One region of the Nonomuraea sp. B19D2 genome, then DNA from elsewhere that is predicted to be linked to it. Evidence: riboswitches for the same ligand, from Rfam matches in the RefSeq annotation. Region 1 holds a riboswitch; the other holds the start of a gene.
The links. A riboswitch is a leader RNA that binds a small molecule or an ion and turns the genes downstream of it on or off. The one in region 1 is predicted to bind cyclic di-AMP.

Region 1 (5,678 bases):
ATGCCGGAACACCAGCCGCGTCCCGTCGTAGGTAAGGATCTCGTCGAGCTCGGCCCGGTGCAGCGGGTCGGTGGCGAGCCCCAGGGACGTGGCCGCCTTCTCGATGGTCTCGACGCTGCCCGAGCCGTCGGCGGCGATCAGCTGGAGCAGCGGCAATGATTCGACGTGCCGCGCTCGGATCCTGTCCAGGAACGACCGCTGCAGCCGATCGGTCATGGCCGGCGGCTCCGGCGTCCCCTCCGGCGGGATCCTGCTTCCGGCAAGCTCGAGCAGGGCCAGGGGGTTCCCCTCAGTGACGGCCAGCAGGCGGTCCTGCTCGCCCTCGCTGAGCCGCCGCCCCCCTGCGCGCTCGGCCAGCAGCGCCCTGGCCGCTTCGGGCTTGAGCCCCATGAGCGGGATGCGGCGCAGGTCCGGCAGGTCGGTGCTGTGGCCCTCGTCGGCGCGCGCGGCCAGCGCCAGGGCGACGGGCTCGTCGTCCAGCCGGCGGGCCACGAACGCCATGGTCTTCAGCGTCGGCCGATCCGCCCAGTGCGCGTCGTCGATCACGCACAACACCGGCTTCTCGCCGGCCGTCAGGGACAGCAGCGACAGGGTCGACAGACCCACCAGGAACGGATCGGGTGGCGCGCCGTACGCGCGCCCGAACAGGACGCGCAGGGCCTGCGCCTGCGGGCCCGGCAGCTCGTGGGCACGCCCGAGCACGGGGAGCAGGAGCTGATGCAGCGTCGCGTACGCGAGCTCGGCCTCCGGCGCGACACCGACCGCGCGAAGCACCCGGAACCCGGCGGCCTGCTCCAACGTGTGTGACAGCAGCGCGGTCTTCCCGACCCCGGGCTCGCCGTGCAGTATCACCCCGCCGCCGCGTCCCTCTGCGGCGTGCCGCAGCAACGACTCGAGCAGTTCGCTCTCGTCGTCTCTTCCCAGCACACGCCGAGCATAGAAAGCACCGGCACCTGTGAACAACGCGGGCGTACCCCCAAGACCGGCGACCTCGCCGATGCGGCGGGGAGACGGGTCTCATGGCGCCAACCGCATCACCCTGGCCCGTGGAATGACGCATGTTCACAAGAGGAACGCCGGGATAATTCGCCCCATCCGTGTCGGCGGGCCACCAAATTTTTACCAAGTCCCACAACCCCTACAGGCACGGCACTTCAGTGCAGTTCAGCGGCCGGCACCCGCGAATCCAATTTGCCCTATTTGCGTTATCTACGGACATATGTCTATCTTTTGCCTCATCGCGACACAGATGTGACGACCTTTCGCCGCATCGTTGCCGCTTGATTGACCGGACCGTCCGCTGCCCTCCGGGGCGGTGTACGGCCGCCGAATCCGCGCCTCGCGGAGCCGGGGACCCACCTTTTGGGGTGAATCGGACGCCAGCCCAGGCTGCGCCCGTAGGGCACTTCCAGGCCCGAACCCGTCAGCTAACCCGGTAGGCGGCATGGAAGCAAGGAGTCAATGTCGTCATGCCCGAGCCTCGGCTTGCCGCAATCGCCCACACCCTCAAGAATCGCCTCGATCCCCACACCAAGCGCCTCAGCTTCGCCGTCGCCGGTGCCATCCTCGCCGGAACCACCGTCATCGCGGGCGTGGCCACCACGGCGCTCGCATCGGCCACCAGCCACGCCCCGGCACACGAAGCCCACCCTGAGAGCGGACCTCTCACCTACGGTCTGGACATCTCCAACTACGAGCCCCTGTACGACTGGAATGCCAGCGAGGCCCAGTTCGGCATCATCAAGGCGACGGAAGGCACGAGCTTCCGCGATGCCTCCTTCGCCAGGCACTGGCGCGAGCTGGGCAAGAAGGGCATCGTCCGCGGGGCCTACCACTACGGCCACCCCGGCAACGACCCCATCGCGGAGGCCGAGCACTTCCTGTCCGCGGTGAACTCGCAGCCCGCCAAGCCCGGCGACCTGCTGGTCCTCGACCTGGAGACCACCGACGGCGAGTCCGTCGCCGAGGTCAACGCCTGGGCCAAGACGTGGCTGTCGTACGTGAAGACCAAGACCGGAATCACCCCGATGTTCTACAGCGGCTGGAACTTCGCCAACGCCTACGGCAAGGGCCTGGCCGAATACCCCCTGTGGGTCGCCCACTACAGCAAGGCCAAGGGAGCGGTCACCCCGCCCGCCGACTGGAAGTCCTGGACCATCCACCAGTACACCGAGTCCCCCATCGACCAGAACGTCTCCGCGCTGACCGCCGACCAGTTGCGCGGCCTGGGCCGCCGCGCTGTCTGAGCAGCGCAAGGAAAGGGACCAGCCTCGTCCGCCGGTCGTCACCGGCGACTCCCGCGCCGCCGCACCTGCCCCTCCAGCGATCCACCGGCCGCACATGCGGCCTGGAGCCGGTCACGGGCGGCGGCGCCCCCAGGCCCGCAGGCCGACGGCGCATGCCCTTGACCGGGTCGCCGCGCGTTCCCCCAAATGGATAAGCGCCGGCCGCTGCTGCGCTGCGCCGACTGTGGTGTGCGCCAGCGCCGGCAACCCTGGCCAAGCCCTCGCCTGGTCCGGTCGCGGCCGGGGGCTCGACGTCACCGTCGTGGCATCCCGCTTCGCGCCCGCGGCCTGGAACTCGTGGACACCGTGCCGCCGTTCGACGCCGTCCTGATCGCCCTCGGCGGCGGGGCGTCCGCCCGTCACCACCGACTCGACCGACACCATCGCTGACGGCGTCGGTGTCCCGTCCCGGCCGTCCTGGACGACCTCCTCCTGGTCGCCGATGACCGCGGCGTTTGGTGCTTTAGCAGGTCACCGCTTCGGGAGCGTCGGCTGGGATCTTCGGCATGGACTTGACGATCTTGGTTTCCAGTACTGCGCTGGCGTAGCGGAGTACCTCCGTGCCACCGCGCGGCGGCTCCGACAGGTGTCGCGAGCCGAGGAAACGGTAGGTGCCGGGTTCGAAGATCAATTCGGCGCGCTGCCATCCGTCTGGGCCCTGATATCTGATCGAGGCGCCGACGCCCTGTCGCCCGGCCAGGTCGGTGAGGTCGGTGCGCATGGTGGCGGTGGGTATCTTGGACAGCGCGCCGAGCACCGCCGCACGCAGGCCGGGACCGGGGAAGGGGTTTCCGGCCAGGGTGACGAGACGGCTCACCACCGTGTGCTCGACGAGCCGCTCGATCTGATCCTTGCTGGGCGGTGCCGTGCCGGGCTCGGGCCGTTCGTTCCTGACCGAGGCAACGGCGTCCGCGCGAATCCGGGCGAGCAACTGGTCCGGGTCGGCGGGCAGGTTGCCTTTACTGGTCGGTGAGAGCACGTTCACGGTGCACGGCCCGGCGCGCTGGAACTCGACTGTGCCCGGGGTCTCCATACTGGTCGGGGCCTGGCCGGTGTGCGTGCGCAGCTTGCCGTAGGTGAGGCGGGCCAGCGCGCCGTCGGGGTCGGCGGCGGGAATCCAGTACTCGCGGTTGATCTCCTGAGTGACCTCAGAACGGCTGTCGCGACCCCATACGGTCATCCAGGTCTGTTCCGTGCGGTTGACGTAGAGGATCTGGCCCGGCTGTGGCGCTTGTTGCTGGCCGGCGGCCGTGGCCGCCTCCTGGAGCAGTTCCGCCGCGTTGGCCGGGGTCGCACCGCCGTCAGCACCGGTCAGGAAGGCGACTGCGGCGACGGCTGCCGCCAGGCCGACCGCGGCCATCCGGAGCAGGAGGCGGTGCTTGCCAGAGCCGGTACGAGGCGTTCGTTCCGCCACCGCCTCGGCTGCGAGCAAGTCCTTCGCCTTGGCGGTGGCCGTGGCGGAGGGGCCGGGCAGCGTGTCGTGGAACGTCTTGATCTCCTGCAGGTCATCGGTCATGACGGCTCCTCGATGGTGATGGACGTGCGGAGTTTCCTGCGGGCCCGGTTGAGCCGCGAGCCGACGGTGCCGCGCGGGACGCCGAGCGCCTCGGCGATCTCCTCGTAGGTGAGCTGGGCGCAGGCCACCAGCAGCAGCACGGTCCGGTCACCGGGCGAGAGCGCGGCCAGACCGGCGGCCAGGCGCGGCTGCATGACGGCGGCGGACACCCGCTGGACCACACGCTCGTCGTGGCTCACGACGTCGGTGACCTCGGCACTTCTGGCCAGGGCGCGGTACCTGCGGGCCTCGGCGCGCCGGTGAGCGTCCACCAGATTGGAGGCGATGCCGTACAGCCAGGCGCGGGCATCGGGCCGGGATAAGTCGTAGCGGGTACGGCCGCGAAAGGCCCGCAGGAACGTCTCTGCGGCGATGTCGTCCGCCGCCGATTCTCCGAGACGGAGGTGCACGTAGCGGTGGATGGCCTCGTGGTGCCGGTCGAACAGCGCACCGAACCGCTCAGGATGGCGTAGTGACACCTCGATGAGCTGTGCGTCGGTCTCGGCGGTTGGCGGAGCCGACTGCGGAGGGGGAGCTGGCATGCCTGCCCTTCGGGGAAGAACCATGGACACGCCTATTTCGCTGTTCCCCTGATTTGTATTCACACCCAGCAGATCATTTCTACACCTGATCTTCTGCACGCGGCTTCCGCCGGCCCGAGGGCGGACGCGACGGCCCGCGACCAGATGCCGCAGCTGCCCTGCACAGCCGACTCCGCAGGGACAGGACGGGAGCGCCTGGCTCCTCGCACTATGCTGCGAGAGCTGGTCAACGTGCCTTCCGCTATGCCTAGCGCGACCATGGCGATGGTGTGGCCGACGACCACGACGGGGGCCGGTGGGGCAACAGCGAACAGGATCAGTGGTACCGCGTTAGATGGCCACGGCGAGATTGCCGAGCAGAATCGGACGTCGGGTGCGGAGGCGCGCGGCCGCCATCGAGCCGGCCATCACGCCGATCGCGCCGCCCTGCAGAGTGAGGATCCAGATGCCATCGCCGCCCAGTTCCGCGATCGCGATCGCCGGACCGAGAGTGAACAGCACTGCGCGGCACTGCCCGAGTCGGGCGCTGCCACCGGCGGGGCCGTTGTCGGGGACGAAGACAGAGTGCAAGCCGCCGGCGTGATCGGTGGTACGGCTACGTCGGACCGCTGCCTGTGCTTCGAGCAGGGCAGTCAGGGCGGTCCGAGTACGTCCGGGGTGATCAGGGCGCGGGCGGTGGCGGCGAAATAGTCCTCGGGGGCGGCGTCGGCTAGGCCGAGGATGACGCTCTGGCTGAGGCCGACCATGAGCGCGCGCAGCGCCGTGGCCAGGCGTTGCGCCTGGCCAGGTGTGAGTGCGTTCCCGTGGTGGAGTCTGCCGGACAGCAGCGCGGTCAGGCGTTCTACGTGTGCCCGGACGGAGGCGGCAAGTTTGGGCGCCAGTTCGGGGTCGCGCAGGGCCAGGTCCTGCAGGCTGATCTCGAACGACAGGTGGCGCAGCGCGTCGGGGTCGTCGCACAGGCGGCGGTAGTGGCGGGCGAAGATCTCCACCGCCTCGCCGAGGCCCATGCCAGCGGGGACGGCCTGCTCGATGCCGTCGTAGTGCGGGGTGAGGTAGTCGGTGACCAGGGCGACGAGCAGTCCGTTCTTGTTGCCGAACAGCGAGTAGACGGCGCCGGTGGTCAGCTCGGCCTGCTCGGCGATCTCCTCCAGCTTGGCCCGGTGGCCGTCGCGGGCGACGATCAGGCGCGCGGCCTCCAGCAGAGCCCGCCGGTTGTGCGCCTTGGCCTCAGCCCTTGTCATTCTCATAGTCCTATTATTACCGTAATCCCATTATGAATGTTGCCGAGTACATGAG
Region 2 (5,678 bases), on a different contig from region 1:
TGGTCCTGGCCTCGATCGAGTCGAGCTTCCAGCCGTCGGCGAACGCGTCCACGATCTCCTCCCGCGTTACGCGTCGCGGCCCGTACTGGCCTTCGCCGGGCTGCTGATCGCTGAAGCACAGCAGGAAGAGACGGCCGCCCGGCCTGACGACCGAGCGCAGGCTCTCCACATAGAGGGGCCGTTCGTCGTCGCCGAAGATGTGGAACACCAGGGAGTCCAGCACGGTGTCGAAGAACTCGCCGAACTCGGCCAGCCTCAGCACGTCGTGCTGGAGGAAGCGCGCTGTGAGTCCCCGTTCGCGCGCCTTGTCTCGGGCGCGGTCGATCGCTCTGGGGGCGAGATCGATCCCGGTGGCGTCCAGGCCACGAGCGGCGCACATGAGGGCGTGCTCCCCGGTGCCGCAGCCGACGTCCAGCACCCGGCCCCGGATGGCGCCGGCGTGGGCGAGGTCGAGGAACGCCGGTTGCGGGCGGCCGGTGTCCCAGGGAAGCGGAGTGCTGTAGAGCTCCTCCTGCGGCCCGTGTGGCGTATCAGTCATGGAAGTGTCGTTCGGTCTCTCCGATGAGCATTATGTATCTGATATATACACCATGTCTCGCAAAATCGTAGAGCCGACAAGGCATCCATACCGCATGAGCTCTCTTGAAGTCCCGGACGCCCGCCTCTACTACGAGATCCACGGCATCGGCCCTCTGATGGTCCTGATCACTGGGGCGCCCGGCGTGGCCGACATCTACCGAGCGGTCATCCCGTACGAGCCGCCCGCCCTGCGGCTGCTCCCCGACGGCGACACGTGGGCGGACTTCTTCTCCGAGGTCTACGACCTATACCTGCGAGAAGGGATCGAACGTGAGGAGCGAATGACAGTGGTGGGCCAGGAAAGAGCTGACGCCGGGCACCAGGGCGACCGCTGTCGGTCCGCTCAGCAGCAGTCCCACGCTGAGCACCCCGGCCAGGCGTTCTACCCGCTTGAGCGGAGATGCGGGATGGAGCATACGACGTACGCGAACCAGCGCGGTCTCCCCACCGGTGCCGAGCGCGAAGGCGGACGTCCGGCCGGTGGCCAGGCCGACCAGTGCGGCGGCGATCTGCTCGGGCGAGAGGCTCCGCAGCGCACCGGTAGTGATCACGGTTTGGGCGTTCCTGCCCGGCAGGCAGTAGGCCAGCCGCTCGTCATGGTCGAGCACTACCGCATCCAGGTCGCCGTCGCGCCGGCCGAGCAGAGCGAGCAGCTCCGCGTGCTCGCGTCGTTCCATGCCGGTCCTGGTCAGGACGACGGCGCCGCACGAGAGCACACGGACGACTGTGGCGCCCGCGACCAGGAGCGCACCGGCCGCCGTCAAGCCCTCGCCGTCGGAGAGCATGGCGGCACACGCTTCGAACAGCCCGGCCAGGCTACTCGCATGAGTCTCGGCAACCAGATCGCGGCGGCCACTATATAGAGCGCCAGGACGACGGCCGCGATCACGCCGGCCCGCCTTTGTAAGGGAACACCTGCAGGGCAGCCTGGAGCGCGGTCGCCTCCTCCGGGGTGAGCCGTTCGAGGAAGTGCACGAGTGTGGCGGCCTGGTTGCCGCTACCTGCCAGCACGGCCCGCATCAGATCGGCTGTGTAAGCCTCTTTCGACGAGATGGGCTCGTAAATATAGGCACGGCCGACGGGCTTGCGCTTGAGCAAACCCTTGGCGTGCAACTTGTCCATCACGGTCATCACGGTCGTGTAGGCGATGGTGCGCTGCTGTTGCAGTTCCTCCAGCACTTCACGAACGGAGGCAGGCCGTCGCCGGGCCCACATCACCTCCATGATGGTGGACTCGAGCTCCCCTAGACCGCGCATCATGCCGTTGATGCTACCGGCCATCGTAGTGATTCTTATTGGTCGACTTCCCTGGTCTGGGCCACTTGCCGGGTCGGACTGGTCGACTCAGGAGAAGGCATGTACGGACGGCCGTAGTGGTCAGCAGTCATGTCGCTGCACCGGAAAGGTAAAAAATCGCGCTCAAAACCCCTGCCCGGCAAGGGATTCTGCCACATCTGGTCAAACCGGATTTGCACCGTTCTATGCATATTTCTTACATTTGGTGGACCTGGGGCCGCACCAGCACAACTGCTTTACGCGGGGAGGTGCGTCCCTGATTGCCGAGACCGCGCTCCACCTGTACGGCAGCATGCCCGCAGGGCAGGGTGCGGCCGCCGAATCCGCGAAGAGAGCGGAACCGGGGACCCAATTTCTTGGGGTGAATCGGAACACCCGCGAGGCAGTTCCGTAGGGCACTTCCAGGCCCGAACCCGTCAGCTAACCCGGTAGGCGGCATGGAAGCAAGGAGCAGCAAACCCCAGCATGACCAAGAACGTACTTTCTCGCGCCTTCGGGTCGGCGAACAGTCCCCGGCTGGTGCTTGGAGCCGCAGTCGCCGCAGGGGCCATCTTCACCGGCACCCCCGCCCTTGCTGCGGACCACCAGAACGACCGCACGGTCGCCCAGCAGAAGCCCGCACAGGTCACGGCGGACGCGGTAATCAAGATCGCGGAATCCCAAGTGGGCGTGACCGAGAACGCGGCGGGTGGCGGCACGCCGTTCCACCAGTGGTACATGTCCTCGCCCCGCGCCATGGAAACCGTCGCCCGTGACGGGGGGAACATCCAGGCGTACGCGAACGCTCCATGGTGCGCGATGTTCGTCTCCTGGATCGGCGAGAAGGCCGGCGCTCGTCCCACCATGGGCTGGGACGCCTACACCATCACCTGGGCCAAGTGGTTCCAGAACAACGGCCGGTGGGGCACCGTCGCCAAGCCCGGCGCCGTCGTCTACTTCTCCTGGGACGACAAGACCGTCGACAGCATTGACCACATGGGCCTGGTCAAGAAGGACAACGGGGACGGCACGATCACCACGGTCGAGGGCAACACCGGCAACGGCAAGGTGGAGGAGCGGATCCGGCCCACGTCGCAGGTCGTGGGCTACGGCTACCCGCAGTACAAGGCCTGAACGAGCGCAACTGATCGGGACGGGGCCGACTGGGCCCCGTCCCGATCATGCGTTGTGCGCCCAGCATGGGCGATTGCCTGGGGGTGAAAATCCGAGCGCCACGAGCAGGGCTGAACCACGGCTTGCCAAGCGGTGACGGCGTTCGGGCATGACCAGCAGATAGCCGGACGGCCCGTCCCACCGGTCAAGCCCGGCGACAAGCCCTGCCCGCCCGTGCACCGTGGACGGGATCGTTTGTTGCGGCAGACCGCGATGGCGTTGCGGCAGGGCGAGCACGTGCACGAACAGAAGCATTCTCGCGAGGTCACGGTACGCCGGATGGCGCTGTCGAGGACTGCTCGGTCGTGGCCAACGGTGGTGAGCATGGCCTGCAAGCCAAGCTCCTTCTCGGTATCACTTGTTCGGAGGCCGGTGCGTCGCTTGCTTTGCCCGGTGGTGAGGTGGAAGGCCAGTGGATGGCAGAGCGCTTGAGGCAGCCCGCGCTCAGACACCGTGAACGGAGATACCACCCCCGGTGAAGCCGCCTGTGCCACCTGTGCGGCCCCTCGGACGGGTTCCCCCGGTCCTGGCGCAGCGCCCGCGTTGCCTGCTGCTTCTGGCGCTCTGCCCGAAGAAGCGCGCGTAGTTGCGCCGACTCCAGGTCAACGCTGATTCCACCGCCGTGGCGTATGCACGGGCCAGGCCATGCCGGAGTCGGTGGCAGCGAACGCCAGTGAGCCGGTCGAGCTTGCCAATGTAGTCAGCGCCCACCTCCGTGAGGGTGCCGTCGTCATGGAACAGGACTGGGTTGTCCTCGTGCCGCGAGTGGAGCATCAAGGTGTCGCCGCGGTCGGCGTGTTGCTTCAGCCAGTGGGTCGGCGTGCTCGGGTTGCAGCCATCATGAGGAGTTCGGGCGCAATGATCCCAGCACTCTGCCCGTCAGCAGGAGTCCAATGACCGGAAGGGCCCAGCCGATGCGCAATGGGAGCGCCGCCAGCCATTCGGGGATGCCGCTGAGCACGATGCCGGTGGCGATTACCGGGAGGCCGCGAGCGTCGATACGGGCTGCCTGGCGTTCCTGCTCGATCATGCGATCTTCCAGCTTGTCGAAGCGGCCCTGGAGGGTTGCCGCCAGTTCGGCGAGTTGTTTGTCCCTCGCGCTCTTTTCGTCGGCGAGGGAGGTCATGAGCTGGTTGAGACGGCCTTCGACGCTGCGGAGGTAGGCGTACACCATCGCGACCTGGTCGGCGACTGGCTGGTCGGTGAGCCGAGGTGGGGGCGCGTTCATGATCGTCGTGTTGCCGAACGTCTCACCGGAGCCGGATGCGCTCAGGCTGAGGGGTTGCGGCGAAGGTTTCCGGATGCGATCGAACTGCGCCCGCATCCACGAGGCAGAGGGCTGGAGGAGTGCCCGCCATCCGGCGGGGCTGATGATGATCGCCCCGATCACGGCGATAACGACACCGACGCCCTTGTTGACTTCGGCGAGGATGGCAGCCTCGGTGACGACGCTCGTACTGTTCACGAGCGCTGAGGTTATCTACAATGGCACGATCTGCCAGGGATGCCACGCTGGAGGCGATTTGGCTGTTACATCCTGGCCCTACTGTCCTGACTCAGTCGAAGTGATGCCCGTCGTGGCGCGCTCACCTGTGGCGCATCAGATGCGCTGGTTGGCTGAACGGGGCGGCATTGGGCTGCCTGAGTCGAGGCATCCAGTCGATGCTCCTTCCGCATCAGCTACCGGTGAACGGGAGAAGGCTGGAACCCGCGTGAAACCCGGTGCACGTGCGATTCCCTACAAGAGATAGACGCCCGGATTTCCTCGAATGTGACAGGATGCCGCGCGCTCAGACAGGCTGTGGGGCTGAACGCGGTTTTAATCCGTATGTTCCAGGTTCGAGACCCGGGCGCCCTACCACTCCGACCTGCGGTTTCCCGTGCCGTCCGACCACCACCACCCCAGCCCTGGCGTGATCATGCTGCCGGCATCGCGGGAGGTGCCAGCGATCCTGCTGATCCTGGACGAGGGCAAAGAGGTCCTCGGAGATGCGGCGATCCGGGGAGATTCGCCAGGCGTTCAACGCGGCCGGCTGCGCCTCGCCTTCTCCCCTTGCGGATGATTCGCGTTGCGCGTGGTGCATCCGGGAAGGTGGAGCGCGAACCGCGCGCCGCGGGGGCTGTCCTCAAGGGTCAGGGTGCCGTTGTGGGCGTGCGCGATCTGCCGGGCGATCGGTAGTCCAAGCCCTGTCCCACCGGCGTCCTTGACTCGGGAGGCCTCAAGCCGCGCGAACCGCTCGAAGATCATCTCCCGTTGCTCGGGTGGCACGCCTTCTCCGTCGTCGCTCACCTCCAGCACCGCCTCACCGTCCTCAAGCGTGAGGAGCACGGTGATGACGGACTCGGCGTGCCGTTCGGCGTTGTCCAGCAGATTGTTCAGCAGCCTGGCCAGGTCGAGGCGGTCACCCTCAACGATCACCCCGGCCATGAGGCGGTGGCGTAGGTAGACCCTGGCCGGCCGCTGGTCCAATTCGCGCCGCACCAGCTCGGTCAGGTCGAGCCTCTCGCGGCGGCCGGTGACACCCGCGTCCAGCCGGGCCACCTGCAGCAGGTCGCAGACCAGGATCTGCATGCGTTCCACGCTCTCCAGCACCGCGTTCGCGACCTTTGGCCAGTTCGCCTGGCGCGGGTCCATCAGGGCCTCTTCGATA

Region 2: another riboswitch for cyclic di-AMP. It lies ahead of ABN273_RS43125 (CHAP domain-containing protein); the one in region 1 lies ahead of ABN273_RS46780 (glycoside hydrolase family 25 protein).

The regions. Positions count from the first base shown of each region.
Region 1 is NZ_JBEFAK010000043.1:83,204-88,881, reverse strand. Features, by position in the region: gene ABN273_RS46785 (AAA family ATPase) at 1-927, opposite strand, end outside; cyclic di-AMP (ydaO/yuaA leader) riboswitch at 1,315-1,457, shown strand; gene ABN273_RS46780 (glycoside hydrolase family 25 protein) at 1,470-2,246, shown strand; gene ABN273_RS46775 (CU044_5270 family protein) at 2,749-3,801, opposite strand; gene ABN273_RS46770 (RNA polymerase sigma factor) at 3,798-4,382, opposite strand; gene ABN273_RS46765 (hypothetical protein) at 4,713-4,883, opposite strand; gene ABN273_RS46760 (TetR/AcrR family transcriptional regulator) at 5,015-5,623, opposite strand; gene ABN273_RS46755 (M14 family zinc carboxypeptidase) at 5,656-5,678, shown strand, end outside.
Region 2 is NZ_JBEFAK010000036.1:25,581-31,258, reverse strand. Features, by position in the region: gene ABN273_RS43140 (class I SAM-dependent methyltransferase) at 1-538, opposite strand, end outside; gene ABN273_RS43135 (hypothetical protein) at 633-1,442, shown strand; gene ABN273_RS43130 (BlaI/MecI/CopY family transcriptional regulator) at 1,465-1,860, opposite strand; cyclic di-AMP (ydaO/yuaA leader) riboswitch at 2,181-2,325, shown strand; gene ABN273_RS43125 (CHAP domain-containing protein) at 2,341-2,988, shown strand; gene ABN273_RS43120 (hypothetical protein) at 3,034-3,282, opposite strand; gene ABN273_RS43115 (hypothetical protein) at 3,866-4,492, opposite strand; gene ABN273_RS43110 (sensor histidine kinase) at 5,048-5,678, opposite strand, start outside.